DNA from 3 places in the Marvinbryantia formatexigens DSM 14469 genome. Region 3 is predicted to be linked to each of the others. Evidence: riboswitches for the same ligand, from Rfam matches in the RefSeq annotation. Region 3 holds a riboswitch; each other region holds the start of a gene.
What was found. A riboswitch is a leader RNA that binds a small molecule or an ion and turns the genes downstream of it on or off. The one in region 3 is predicted to bind cobalamin.
Positions count from the first base shown of each region.

Region 1: linked by a shared signal. The riboswitch ahead of NQ534_RS19195 (L-lactate dehydrogenase) and the one ahead of NQ534_RS11655 (sirohydrochlorin cobaltochelatase) in region 3 are both predicted to bind cobalamin.
Region 2: linked by a shared signal. The riboswitch ahead of NQ534_RS10970 (DUF2284 domain-containing protein) and the one ahead of NQ534_RS11655 (sirohydrochlorin cobaltochelatase) in region 3 are both predicted to bind cobalamin.

Region 1 covers NZ_CP102268.1:4,106,494-4,111,216, forward strand. The annotation lists gene NQ534_RS19185 (cyclodeaminase/cyclohydrolase family protein) at 99-728, shown strand; gene NQ534_RS19190 (bifunctional 5,10-methylenetetrahydrofolate dehydrogenase/5,10-methenyltetrahydrofolate cyclohydrolase) at 741-1,589, shown strand; cobalamin riboswitch at 1,705-1,900, shown strand; gene NQ534_RS19195 (L-lactate dehydrogenase) at 2,033-2,980, shown strand; gene NQ534_RS19200 (CoB--CoM heterodisulfide reductase iron-sulfur subunit B family protein) at 3,059-3,853, shown strand; gene NQ534_RS19205 (4Fe-4S dicluster domain-containing protein) at 3,850-4,242, shown strand; gene NQ534_RS19210 (CoB--CoM heterodisulfide reductase iron-sulfur subunit A family protein) at 4,249-4,723, shown strand, end outside.
Region 2 covers NZ_CP102268.1:2,305,236-2,309,958, reverse strand. The annotation lists gene eutS (ethanolamine utilization microcompartment protein EutS) at 77-427, opposite strand; gene NQ534_RS10975 (1-propanol dehydrogenase PduQ) at 444-1,580, opposite strand; gene NQ534_RS10970 (DUF2284 domain-containing protein) at 1,647-2,198, opposite strand; cobalamin riboswitch at 2,609-2,797, opposite strand; NiCo riboswitch at 2,999-3,084, shown strand; gene NQ534_RS10965 (cation diffusion facilitator family transporter) at 3,192-4,100, shown strand; gene NQ534_RS10960 (DUF6788 family protein) at 4,157-4,723, opposite strand, start outside.
Region 3 covers NZ_CP102268.1:2,450,750-2,455,472, reverse strand. The annotation lists gene NQ534_RS11665 (ABC transporter substrate-binding protein) at 1-532, opposite strand, end outside; gene NQ534_RS11660 (hypothetical protein) at 532-1,449, opposite strand; gene NQ534_RS11655 (sirohydrochlorin cobaltochelatase) at 1,504-2,526, opposite strand; cobalamin riboswitch at 2,855-3,057, opposite strand; gene NQ534_RS11650 (helix-turn-helix domain-containing protein) at 3,290-4,210, shown strand; gene NQ534_RS11645 (glycoside hydrolase family 13 protein) at 4,374-4,723, shown strand, end outside.

The sequences.
Region 1 (4,723 bases), 1.7 Mb from region 3:
GAGCACTCCGTGCAGGATGCGCACGGACGCAAAAGGAAGGGCGTCCGGCGCGCAGAAAACGCAAGCGTTTTCTGAATAAATTCAGGAGGTAGTTTATAATGGGATTTTCTACAGTACCATGTAATGAATTTGTGGAGGTACTTGCTTCAAAGGCTCCGGTTCCGGGCGGCGGCGGCGCTTCCGCACTGGTGGGCGCAGTTGGTACGGCGCTTGGAAATATGGTAGGAAGCCTTACGGTCGGCAAAAAGAAATATGCGGACGTTGAGGCAGAAATGGTGGAATTGAAAGCAAAATGCGACCAGCTTCAGAAGGATTTTCTCCGTCTGATTGAGCGCGATGCAGAAGTTTTCGAGCCGCTCTCCAAAGCATACGGTATGCCGCGGGAGACGGAGGAAGAGAAAGCGGAAAAAGCGCGCGTTATGGCAGTCGTATTAAAGGATGCCTGCTCCGTTCCTATGGAAATCATGGAGAAATGCTGCGAGGCGATCGATATCATCGCAGAATTTGCTGCAAAGGGCTCCACGCTTGCCATCAGCGATGCCGGTGTCGGCGTTGCGTTCTGCAAGGCGGCGCTGAAGGGCGCAAGCCTTAACGTATACATCAATACAAAATCAATGGCGGACAAAGAGCTCGCTGCAGAGCTGAATGCAAAATGCGATAAAATGCTGGAGGAATACACCGTAAAGGCGGATGAGATCTTCGACAGCGTTCTTTCGAGACTTAAATAGGAGGAAAAAACAATGGCAAAACAGTTATTGGGCAAAGAGGTAACGGCTGCATTGAATGAAAGAATCAAAGCGAACGTTGCCGCATGCCAGGAAAAGGGCGTAAATCCGACGCTGGCAATCATCCGCGTAGGAGAAAATCCGAGCGATATTTCTTACGAGAAGGGTGCGACGAAGCGCTGCGAGACACTTGGCGTAGCCTGCGAAAAAATCCTCCTTCCGGAGGATGTTGCGCAGGAAGAGCTGCTGGCAGTGATCGACAAAGTAAACAAAGATGACAAGATCCACGGCGTTCTTTTGTTCCGTCCGCTGCCGAAGCATCTCGACCAGGCGGTTATCGAAAACGCGCTGGCTGCAGAAAAAGACGTGGACTGCATGACAGACCTTTCGATGTCCGGCGTATTCACCGGCAAGAAGATCGGTTTCCCGCCGTGCACACCGCAGGCATGCATGGAGATTCTTGACCATTACGGCATCGACTGCACCGGCAAAAAGGCAGTTGTTATCGGCAGAAGCCTTGTTGTCGGAAAACCGGCGGCAATGATGCTGGTAAAGAAAAACGCAACCGTAACCATCTGCCACACCAGAACGGTGGATATGCCGTCCGTTGCAAGAGAAGCTGACATCATCATCGTAGCTGCCGGACGCGCAGGCGTTGTCGGCGCTGAGTATGTAAAAGAAGGTCAGACCATCATCGACGTCGGCATTAACGTAAACGCGGAAGGCAAGCTCTGCGGCGACGTGGATTACGCAGCCGTTGAACCGATCGTAGACGCGATCACCCCGGTACCGGGCGGCGTTGGAAGCGTAACCACCTCCGTGCTTGTCGGACATGTGGTAGAAGCGGCAATGAGAACCTTATAAAAAATCAGAGCAATGATAAAATGGCGCAGCCTGCGGGCTGCGCTTTTTTTGTCAAAAAAATAACAATAATAGTATTGACAAAAAAATAACGATGTGGTATTCTCTGTATGTGCAAAAGAATAGCGAGGTATCAGGTGAAGAGGTCTTGCAAGGCAAGGCTCTGGAAAGAGGGAATCAGGTGAAAATCCTGAGCGAACTGGTCACTGTATTCAGGGAGTGAACTTCAGTAACCATTGCATCCCAGATATGTGAGAAGGTGAAGGGAACGGCGAACTGTAAGTCAGGAAACCTGCCTGATACACAGGATGTGCTCCAGACACAGCACAGGCATCCGACGGTCATAGGGTAGAAGAGCCCTATGGTTTATTTGGTGTGTCTGCTTATGGGAACAGACGCATTTTTTGTACCAAAATCCTCTATCTAAGAAAGGAGAACACACATTTATGAGCAGCAAAATTACGATTATCGGAGCAGGAAGCGTAGGATCAACGATTGCCTACACACTTTCCCAGAGAGACATCGCATCACAGATTGTACTGATTGATATCAACAAGGAAAAGGTTGATGGCGAGGTCATGGACATTGAGCAGGGAACCTGCTTCCGCGATCCGGTATCCATTATCGGCGGCGAATACGAAGATGCCAGAGAATCCGATATTGTAATCATTACCTCCGGTGTAGCAAGAAAGCCGGGGCAGTCCAGAATCGAACTCACTCAGACAAATGTAAACATCTTAAAACAGATTACGCCGGAAATTGTAAAGGCAGCGCCGAACGCACTTTACATCATTGTAAGCAATCCGGTAGACATCATGACTTACGTGTTTACGAAAATTTCCGGACTGCCGGAGAACCAGATTATCGGTTCCGGTACGCTTCTGGATACGGCACGCCTGCGCTGCGGTCTTTCCGAGCATTTCGGCGTGGCACAGAAAAATATCCATGCCTACGTATTCGGTGAGCACGGTGATTCCTCCTTTATTCCGTGGACGGGCGCATATATTTCCGGCGCGCACATTGATGAGTATTATCAGACAATGAAATCCCTCGGAGCTGACATAGAGGAGCTGGACCGCGAAGCCATGACTGAATATGTGCACAAATCGGGCGGAAAGATTATTGCGAACAAGGGAGCGACCTTCTATGCAATTTCCGCTGCAGTCTGCAAGCTCTGCGATACTCTGGTAGCGTCCTCTGATTCGATTGCAACCGTATCTTCTATGATGCACGGCGAGTACGGCATCGACGATGTATGTTTAAGCACACTTACGCTGGTGGGACCGAACGGTATCCGCGGCAAGGTTCCGATGCGGATGAGCAAAGAAGAAATCGAAAAGCTGCGTGCAAGCGCAAAGGTGCTGAAAGACGTTATTGCACAGATTGAACTGTAAACGCTGCCGGGAGGCGGCAGTTTACATGCGGCAGAACATCCCGTCGGGACTGCTGCATGGAAAAAGGTAGGAGGAACTATGAAATACAGTTATTATCCGGGATGTACCCTGCGGACGAAGGCGAAAGACCTGGATGCCTATGCAAGAGCTTCGGCGCGTGCGCTCGGCTTTGAGCTGGAGGAGATTGAAAACTGGCAGTGCTGCGGCGGCGTTTATCCGCTGGGAAGCGATGAGATTGCCACGAAGCTTTCTTCTGTACGCGCGTTGAACGAGGCAAAGGAAAAGGGCCAGGAGCTTGTTACGCTCTGTTCCGCCTGTCATCATGTCATCAAGCGCGTGAACGACGACATGAAGCATGTGGAGGACATCCGCACAAGGGCAAACAATTATATGCAGCTTGAGACTCCCTACGCCGGGGAGACGACGGTGCTGCATTATCTGGAGGTTTTAAGAGACCGCGTAGGGTTTGATGAACTGAAGAAAAAAGTGGTAAATCCGCTTACGGGCAGAAAAATCGGCGCCTATTATGGCTGTCTGCTTCTGCGTCCGGGCAGCGTGATGGCGTTTGACAATCCGGAAAATCCCACGATTATCGAGGATTTCATCCATGCCATCGGAGCAGAGCCTGTTATTTACCCGTACCGCAACGAATGCTGCGGCGGCTACATTTCCCTGAAGGAAAAAGAGCTTTCAAAGAACATGTGCGACACGATTATGGAGAGTGCGTCCGGCTTCGGCGCAGAAATGCTGATCACTGCCTGTCCCCTGTGCCTGTACAATCTGAACAAGAGCACGAACGGAAAGCTTCCGGTATACTATTTTACAGAGCTTCTCGCAGAGGCGCTCGGTGTCAAAGAGGAGGTGGCGAAGTGAACAAGACCGCAAAAAAGCAGGCGGAGCTGATTCAGGAAATCAGCGGCGTCAATCCTTTAAAATGTATGAAATGCGGAAAATGTTCCGCAACCTGCCCCTCATATGATGAAATGGACATCAAACCGCACCAGTTTGTATCTTATGTGCAGCACGAAAACATTGAGGCGCTGGTACAGTCAAAGACACTCTGGAAATGTCTTTCCTGCTTTGCCTGTGTGGAGCGCTGTCCGCGGGATGTAAAGCCCGGCAAGCTGATTGACGCGGCAAGACAGATTGTCGTGCGTGAGCGCGGAGCAGATTATCTGCAGCCGGATGAAATTCCGGAGCTTCTTGATGAGGAGCTTCCGCAGCAGCTTTTAGTCAGTGCATTCAGAAGATACAGGAGGTGAGCACAGATGCAGAGAATAGGAGTGTTTGTCTGTCATTGCGGAAGCAACATCGCCGCAACGGTGGACGTAAAGAAAGTAGTAGAAATGGCTCTGCAGGAACCGGGCGTGGTTCATGCGGAGGATTATCAGTATATGTGCTCGGAGGCAGGTCAGGCGAAGATTGCTGCAGCAATCAAAGAGAAGAATCTGACAGGCATCGTCGTATGTTCCTGCTCGCCGCGTATGCACGAGACGACCTTCCGCAAGGCGGCGGAGCGCGCCGGCCTGAACCCGTATATGGTGGAGATCGCCAACATCCGTGAGCACTGCTCCTGGATACATAAAGATATCGAAGAAGCTACCAAAAAGGCGGTCATCCTTGCGCGGGCAGCCATCGCAAAAGTAAATCTGGATGCCCCCTTAAAGCCTGGCGAGAGCCGGGTTACAAAGCGTGCCCTGGTAATCGGCGGCGGAATCGCCGGCATCCAGACAGCGCTGGATA
Region 2 (4,723 bases), 150 kb from region 3:
CTGTCTGTTTCCTGTTCTTTTTCTGCCCCGGCTGCCGGTCTTTTTATCCACCGCGCCGGCCGGTTTTTCTCCCGCGTCAGGTCTTGGTAACGGTAGTCTGTGCAAAGCCCATCATGCCGCAGAGGACATCCATCACGTCCCGCAGCGCCACCTCCACCGCCGCCACATCCCCGGTTATCACCAGAGAGCCGTTAAAACGGTCCACAAAACCGATTTTTACATCGGCGGACTTTGTCGCCACATCCGCCGCAATCATGGCTGCCTCGCTGGGTGTAATCGTCATAATGCCGATGGCTCCCTCCGCGTCTATCAGTCCAAGCTTTGCATACAGTCCCTTATCCGGATTGGCGATCACATGCGCCAGCGTCACCTGCTTGCCAGGCACAAATTCCTGTATAATACGCTCTTTACCCTGTAGTTCTGACATACTGTACCGCCTTTCTTTAAGGGAGCTTTCCGGTAAAGGCTTTCCGGTAAACTGCTTTGATATCCTCCAGCGTCACCGGCTGCGGATTTGACGCCGTACAGCTGTCTGCCAGGGCTGCCGCCGCCATAGCGTCCAGCTCGGCCTCAAACTGCTCCTTTGTCACGCCCGCCGCTTCAATGGTAGACGGCATGTTCATCCGTTTAATGAAGCTGCGCGCGGTGCGTATCATATTCAGCGCGCTCTGGCGCACATTGCTTGTATCAAGACGAAGCAGCCGCGAAATCTGCGCGTACCGTTTCGCCGTCGGCGTCAGCTTTTCCGCGGCGCAGCCCGCATTGAAGCTCATAACGTAGGGAAGCAGAATACCGTTGGCTCTGCCGTGGGGAATATGAAAACGCGCCCCCATCGCGTGAGCCATGCCGTGATTCAGTCCCAGTCCTGCGTTGGAAAACGCAATGCCCGCCAGACAGGACGCATTGTGCATTCCCTGGCGCGCCTTTAAATCTCCCGGATTCTTATAGGCGGTCATCAGATAGTGGTTTACCAGCTTGATTGCTTTCTCCGCGCAGGCGTCCGTGAAATCATTTCTTCCTGTGGATACGAAAGCCTCCACAGCGTGTGTAAACACATCGATTCCGGTATCCGCCGTCACAGAGGGCGGCGCACTCTCCACCAGCCGGGCATCCAGCAGCGCCACATCGGGAAGAAGACTGTCATCCACCAGCGGATACTTGACGCCCTTGTCTTTATCCGTAATCACCGCAAAACGGCTTACCTCGGAGCCGGTGCCGCTGGTCGTGGGAATCGCGATAAATTCCACAGCCTTGCTGTCCCCGGCCTTGCGCGCCACAAATACGATTGCCTTTGCGGCATCGATGGCTGCGCCTCCGCCCATGCAGATTACGGTATCCGGTTCAAACTCCAGCATCCGGCTGGTACCCGCCGTCACCATCCCGATATCCGGTTCTCCGGAAATATCAGAAAAAACGGTGTACTCCACCCTGGCTTTGTCCAGTCTGGCTGTCACATAATCCGCCTTGCCGCTGCTTGCCATAAAGCTGTCCGTTACGACGAATACGCGCTTCATTCTGCCAATCATGGCGTCCAGACCGTCGCCCATAACAATCCTGGTTCTGACTCCAAATTGTTCCATAACTGCTCCTTTCTTTGTATTTTTTTCTATCTTCACATCCGTCAATAAGCCGGAATGAAAAATAGCTTAGTTATGCAGGAAGGCGGCTATTGCCACGTTATATTCCGGAAGTCCCTCCTTCTGCCACAGAAGCGGCATCTCCAGAAGCTCTCCGGAAATCCTGCCCAGATCAAACCCCAGCCCGGAAAAGGAATAGCGCATCTCCTCCGGATGTCTGCACGGCTTCCCGTCGATTCTGGCACAGCGTCCGCAAAGTACGCAGCAGCCCGCCATAATCGTCTGCGAAGGCGTAATCACCTTCTCCAGCGCCAGAAGCGCCTGCAGCATTTTCTTTTTTGCTGCGCCGTAGCTCTGCTCACGCAGCTCCTCCGCACGCCCAGGTGCGGTCAGCGCCTCTTTTCTGACCCGTTCCTCATAAATCACCTTCAGGCCTATCGCCTGTACATACCGGTACTTTCCCGCAATCTCTTTCACCGGAGGCACTCCGGGCGGACAGGACCAGTTTTTCTGATATTCCGGACACTCCCTGCAGAGAGGAACGAAGGTTTCCGGCTGACAGTATTCTGCGATCCATTCCGTAACCTTCAGCGTCTTTACGCAAATCTGCGTCCGATACATAAAAATCCTCCTTCCTGAAAGAGCCCCGCTCTGCAGAGTTTCCTGCATAAGCGGTATATTTCTTCTGCATCTGCGTGCGCGTTCCCGCGGATAAAAACAAAAAAGTACCCGACTGTGTCACAATCAGGTACTTCCTCTGGCAATCCACTCGTCATGTCAGATTTCTCTCCACGGCCGCTCTCAGATAAAGAACTGGCAGGTTCTGACATGTGCGCACCGTGCGAAAGAGGTGATGAATTACTCGCATAAGTAAACATGCTCGTGAGCACACATACAAATTAAGCACACTCCGCAATCTGCGAAGCATACAAATCATGCATACGCCGCAAGCAGCTGAGCACGCAGAGCATGCTCACTCCGCTGTCTGCGAAGCATACAGGTCATACACACTCCCAGGTCCGGGGAGCTGTCACGTGTGTTATATACAGGCAGGTCTTCTGACTCAGGCATCCTCATGACTGCTTATCTTCTCAAGTTTTTGCCTCAATGATATTTTTTGCAGTCACTACGCCAATACAGCAACGGCTTTGTACGGGATTCTCACCCGTTTCCCTTTTCACCTGCCTTCTGTGGCAGGCACCTGTATACCTGGAACTATCTACTTATGCTGCAATTATATTATTTTACTTCGTCAATGTCAACCGCATTTATGCAAAATTACCAAAATCAGAATCATAATTTTCATTAATTTATTAATAATAGTACATTCTGTTAAGAAAGTATAAAAATTCCATAAATATATTGACAATCGCATATATGTATGCTATTCTATCATAACTCTTTGCACTGCATATAAATCTACAGTACAAACTGAGCAGACCGTAACAGTCCGTTATGGAGTCGGGTCACATGCGTGACAGTGGAAATGTTCATCCACGGGACAGTTGTTGCTAACTACTGATTCGTGGGTGTTTTTGTATTCAGAAGCAATTCTTTAAAACTCCCACATATATTTAGTGCCATAGAGCTATCTTATTTCAGGAGGTAACTGATATGGAGAAAAATCAAATAACACAGGAAAATGAGTTTCAGAGAACTGCCAACAAGGTGTCCGCCGTGACGATTGCCGGAAATGCGCTGCTTTCGGTTTTTAAGCTGTTTGCCGGAATTTTTGCGCATTCCAGCGCTATGATAAGCGACGCCGTTCATTCCGCATCCGACGTATTCAGCACAGTCATTGTCATCATCGGCATAAAGCTTGCGTCAAAGGAATCCGACAAGGAGCATCCCTACGGACACGAACGGATGGAGTGCGTCGCCGCCATTATTCTTGCTATGGTGCTGTTCGTTACCGGACTTGGCATTGGTGTCAACGCGCTGCAGGACATCCTGCGCGGTGATTACAGCAATCTGGAGGCGCCCGGTCTTCTGGCGCTGATTGCCGCCGTTGTTTCCATTGCGGTAAAAGAAGTGATGTTCTGGTATACCCGGTTTTACGCAAAAAAAATTGATTCCAGCGCCCTGATGGCGGACGCCTGGCATCATCGTTCCGACGCTTTTTCTTCAGTCGGAGCGCTCATCGGTATCGCCGGGGCAAGACTTGGCTTCCCCATCATGGACCCTGTCGCCAGTCTTGTAATCTTTGTATTTATCATCAAAGCCGCCTGCGATATTTTCAAAGACGCGATTGATAAAATGGTCGACCATTCCTGCGACGATGAGACAGAAAAGCAGATTCACGACTGCGTAATGAGAAATCCGAATGTGCTGGGACTGGATTTGCTGCAGACACGTATTTTCGGCAATAAGATATACGTGGATATTGAAATTCTCGTGGACGGCTCCTATCCGCTCTGGAAGGCGCACAAAATAGCCGAGGCGGTGCACGACGATATCGAACAGAATTTTCCGAAAATCAAGCACATTATGGTACATGTAAATCCGTCAGCAATGCCGGAGTAAAAATTATGGGCGGCATTCATGCCGCCCGTTCATATTCTCTCCTGCTGCTTTTAAATTCAAAATGTTTTCCAGCACTTTTCTTTCAGAAACCGGCTGATAACAGAGATATCCTCCCCCTCATAATAAGCAACCAGCAGCTTTTTAAACTCCGGCACTTCCTTCTCCGGAATGACCAGAAAGCCCTGCCCGTGAGCAATCAGATAATGATTGGCGTATATCACAGATGCTCTTTTATTCCCATCTATAAAAATCTGTGTTTTCATGGAATACATACACAATGCAATCGCCTTATCAATATCGCTCTGACCGGATGCCAGTATTTCTTTAATACGCTCTTTCACAACAGACTCTATCGGAACAGGCGGTATATATGAACATCCCCCAATCGTTACCGGAATTCCGCGGATTCTTCCTCCATTCAAAAAAAAGCCTTCATTTACAAGCTTTGCAATATGGCAGAGAATATAATAATCACTCTCACTCTGAATCACATCTTTATCAAGAATAAATTCCCATGCATGTTTCAGATTGAGAATTTTCTGTACATCCGTTGCTGTCATTCCATACACTTTGCCATTTTCCAGAATCTCTTCCGTTTGCGGGAACGAAGTAGCCACGCCCTC
Region 3 (4,723 bases):
CCGGCGTGTGATAAATCATGGTGGATTCCACCGCCAGGTCACAGTTCTTCGATAAAATCAGCTCATAATCCGGCGCACTGTATTTTCCGGCATAGACAATATTACCATTTTCCATTTCCTCGCGCGCCTTCTCCACGTACCAGCCGGAAGCGTCTGTGCCCGACAGGCTGATGGCGTCCGTGCCGTCCAGCGCACAGAACAGGTCCATCGCCGAGGTGGCGACAAGATAAATATTCTGAAGAGGCTTCTGAATGACCACAATATCCTCATCCAGATTTTCCGGAACCGGTTTATCCTCCGGAACAACAAGAAAACGGCCGCTCTCCCTGATTGTAATCAGGGCATAGCCGCCCTCATAATAGTCCACTGAAAACTGCTCTGCATAAAGAAGCTCCATACTGCTCTCTTTCTTCATGCTTCCAAAATCCGGCGCCGTATCAGACGGCTCTGCCGCGCACACCGCAGCGGCGCAGCAGAGCAGAAAAAACACTGATAGCAGGAACGTCCGGAAAAAAACAATCGTTCTTTTCATTATTCCGCCTTTTCAATCGTCGATGAATCAAAATACAGGGTATACTCAATCTCGTGCGGCGTGCTCATGGCAATCGTATCCGCAACCACCGGCATTTTCCAGTCGAAGCCCGTCACCGGAATTTCAAACGTAGAATGCTCTTCCATCGTAACCGGCTCAAGCTTTTCATCATTTACGATCATGTAATCGTAGGAATTGCTGCTCCAGATAATCGTAGCCGTAGCCTTGCCGTCCGCCACCGTCAGCGTTGCAGGAGATTCCACCGTAGCCCTGCCGGAGCCGCCCTCCAGCCCGACTTCAATCTGATAGCTGCCGTCCTCCAGGTTCAAATCCTCCAGCGATGTAATGGTGCCCTCCGCAAATGCTTCCTGCGGCAGGGAATCTGCCCGGAATACCAGCGTACGGTCATACCATTTTTCCTTCTTTTTACTGAATGCAGCGCAGTCAACGCCCATATCCAGCGCTTCCACCGGAACCTCGAAGGTGTGCTTTCCGTCCTCTGTTTCCACAAACGGTATGTACTCCTCCTCCGATGCGGCAACGGCTTCCTCGCCGGTGCCCATGTACAGGTACAGATAACCGGTACCGCCCATTGTCATGACGGCTGTCATTTTTCCGTCCGCCACCGTCAGCTCGCATTCCTCAATGCTGAACATGGAGGAGCTGGAATCCACTTTGATACTGTACACGCCGTCCACAAGACTGTCTGCATAAACCGGCGTCATGTCTTCCGTCACAATATCCTCGACCGGCGCCATTTCATCCTTCGACGCCACCTGGCTTTCTGTGCCGCTCTCTGCCGCCACTGAGACCGCTTCCGTCGTTACCTCTGTTTCCGTTTCCTCTGCGCACGCCAGTGCGCTCATCATGCCGGCTGCGAATACCGCAGCCAGCACTGTTGCTTTAAACTTTTTCATTCAAATATGCCTCTTTTCATAAATGGTGACGCCTGCATCAGCAGACATGTCCGTTTATTCAGCAAGACTGTCAATCGCCTTCTGTGCATGTGCAACCAGAAGCTCCTGGATTGCCGGCATCTCTCCCAGACCCTTCAGATTGCAGGTTACTTCATAGCCAGCATCCTCAAAAGTCTTCTTCCATGCGCCTTCCTCGTCGCCTGCCATATCGTTGTTTGCGTGGTCGCCCGCAACAATCATCAGCGGCTGAAGAACTACCTTTTTATATTCACCTGCCTGTACTGCTGCCAGTACATCATCCAGCGACGGAGTTGCTTCTACTGTACCTACAAAGTAGTTTGCATAGCCTGCCGCTGTCAGCTTCTCCTGCATGGTTGCATAAATCTGGTTGGATTCTGCCTCCGTGCCATGTCCCATGAACACGATTGCGGTCTCGCCGTCATCCTGTGCCTTTGTGTCCTCTGTAATCGCACTGATTACAGTGTCGTAGTCCTCGTCGGTAGTCAGAAGCGGATCGCCTACCACAACCTGCTCAAATTCCTCTGCATACTGTGCAAGCTCATCAATCACATCGTTATACTCCAGACCATTCATCAGATGTGTCGGCTGTACAACCAGCGTCTTTACGCCGTTGTCGATTGCTCTGTTCAGCGCTTCGCCAAAGTTATCAATTACTTCGCCGTCACGATTTTTTACATGGTCGATGATAATCTGTGCTGTGAAGCCTCTTCTTACGGAGTAATCCGGGAATGCTTCTTCCATCGCGTTCTCGATAGCGCCGATGGTTGCCACACGGTTGTCATTGTAGCTTGTACCGAAGCTTACTACCAGCAGCTCCTTCTCGCCAATCTCATCCTGGTTTCTCGGATTGTCCTTGGAAGCATCGCCGGTCTCATAGTTTTCTTCGTCCTCTGCTTCTTCCTCCGCAGCCTCAGTCGTATCCTCTGCTGCAGCTTCGGTCGCCTCTTCCGATACAGCCTCTGTAGCTGCTTCCTCTGCCTGTACACCTACAGCGCCCATCATTAAGGTTGCTGCTCCAACTCCTGCTGCCAGCAATTTCCACAATCTGTTTTTCATGTTCTTATCCTCCTTAATTTTTCAGACAAAGCAGTCCGCTCTGTCTCTGATGTATGTAAATTTTTGCATCAGCAATATCCGTGACGCCGGTTCAGAAATTCTGAATCCACAGGGCGTTTCTGCCCGGACGTCGTCTCCATTTCGGCACGGAAGAAGGAACATGCACAACCGCAAAAATCTGCTTTCCGCTCTTTCTTATCCGGCAGAAATCTGCGAAAATCTCTCACAAAATAAAAAATCTTTTACCTGGATAAGTAAAAGATTCGTGCGGCTGCAGAACATGCAAAACGGTACAATCAATTACTCGTGATTCGGACCGGTATCCCTGGTCCCGTACCAGCAGCAGGCAGGTTTCCTGACTTGCAGATCATCACACAGAAACTGCCTTCCCGGTTTCCCAGTGGCTGCGCCGACGCGCTTTGTTCTGCACTCCCTGCATACAGTGACGAGATCGTACAGGATTTTCACCTGTTTCCCTTTTAACAAAAGTACGGCGATGCCGTTCTCTGCACCTGTTGCATTGCTCTATGAAGTTATATACATCATATCACCCTTTTTTCAAAAGTACAAGTATTTTATAAATATTGATTTAATAGTATTTTTATCCTGTTATTACGCTTGCCAGTATCCCCAATATATGATACAGTGTTGCTGTTCACTCTGTTCCGGTAACCTTTGCAGATCCATTTTATATTTGCTTCGCAAATGGGATTTGCTCACACCTGAATCATGTTTTTACGCCTCAACCCCACAGGAGGAATCTATGAAGCATTCTGACATCACGCCCCTGAAAGAAAACCGGCTGCACGGCACCGCCGCTTTTCCCTGCGCCTGTTATCAGGCGGACAGCGCCGCCTCTCCCGCCGGTACGCCGTTTCTGGCAAAGCACCACTGGCATGAGGAGCTGGAGATTATTTATTTTGAACAGGGCTGTTTTCATCTGGAAATCAATATGGAAAAATATGAAATTGAAGAAGAGTGCTTTTGTCTGATAAAAAGCGGAGACCTCCATTACATTTATTCAGAAAAAGATTACCGGGAAATGGCGTTCGTCTTTTCCCTGTCCATGCTGCGCGCTTTTGCCGCAGACCCGGTGCAGGAAAAGCTTGTGCAGCCGCTTGCAGAAGGCTCATTATCGCTTCCCGGACTGATTTATCGCCAAAATCCCTGCTTCGTCATTCTGAAACGCGAATTTCTGCAGATTGCGGACGCCGCCGGGCTTCCCTCCGGCGCTTCCAACCTCCGCAGCCAGTATCGTGTGAGCAGCCTCCCGCAGTATATGCGCGCAAAGGCGTCGCTTTTAAATATTTTCGCCGCCTTTTCCGAGCAGAATCTCCTTGCTGTCTCCCAGATGCCCGCAGACAGGCGGGTAGACACCGTCAAAAAAACGCTCTCCTACATGCAGGAACACATGACCGAAAAAGTTACCATGCAGGAGCTTGCCGCCCAGGCAAACATGAACGAGCAGTATTTCTGCCGCTTCTTCAAAAAAATCATCGGCAGACCGCCAATTACCTATTTAAATGAGATGCGTATCCGGTATGCCTGCCGTCTTCTGAAAGAAACCGACCATTCTGTAACGGAAATCGCCCTGGAAAGCGGCTTCAATAATCTGGGCAACTTTATGCGTACCTTCCGGCTGGTGTGCGGGTGTACGCCCCTGCAATACCGGAAAGGGCTTTAGAAAGTCAATATTTCGTAATTTTTAGTCATATTTGCAGAAGATTTTTTCCGGCTCTGGAATTATACTGTATCCAGCCTGTAAGAGCCGGGGCGCAGTTACTGTTTACTCCGTTCACAGTAACGGAGCGCATTCGGTCTGAATTACCCGGAAGGAGGATTTGATTATGCAGAAAAAATGGTGGCATGGAAAGGTTGCCTATCAGATTTACCCGAAGAGCTTTTATGATACCAACGGGGACGGTATCGGAGACCTTCGCGGAATTATTGAAAAACTTGATTACTTAAAGGAGCTTGGCGTGGATATCGTCTGGATTTCCCCCTGCTTCTGCTCCCCGCTGGCAGACCAGGGCTACGACATTTCCGATTATTACAATATCGACCCGCGCTTCGGAACGCTGGCGGACATGGATGAGCTGATTGCCGAAGCCAAAAAACGCGATATGTATATCGTGCTTGATCTGGTCGTAAACCACTGCTCCGATGAGCACGAATGGTTCCAGAAGGCGCTTGCCGA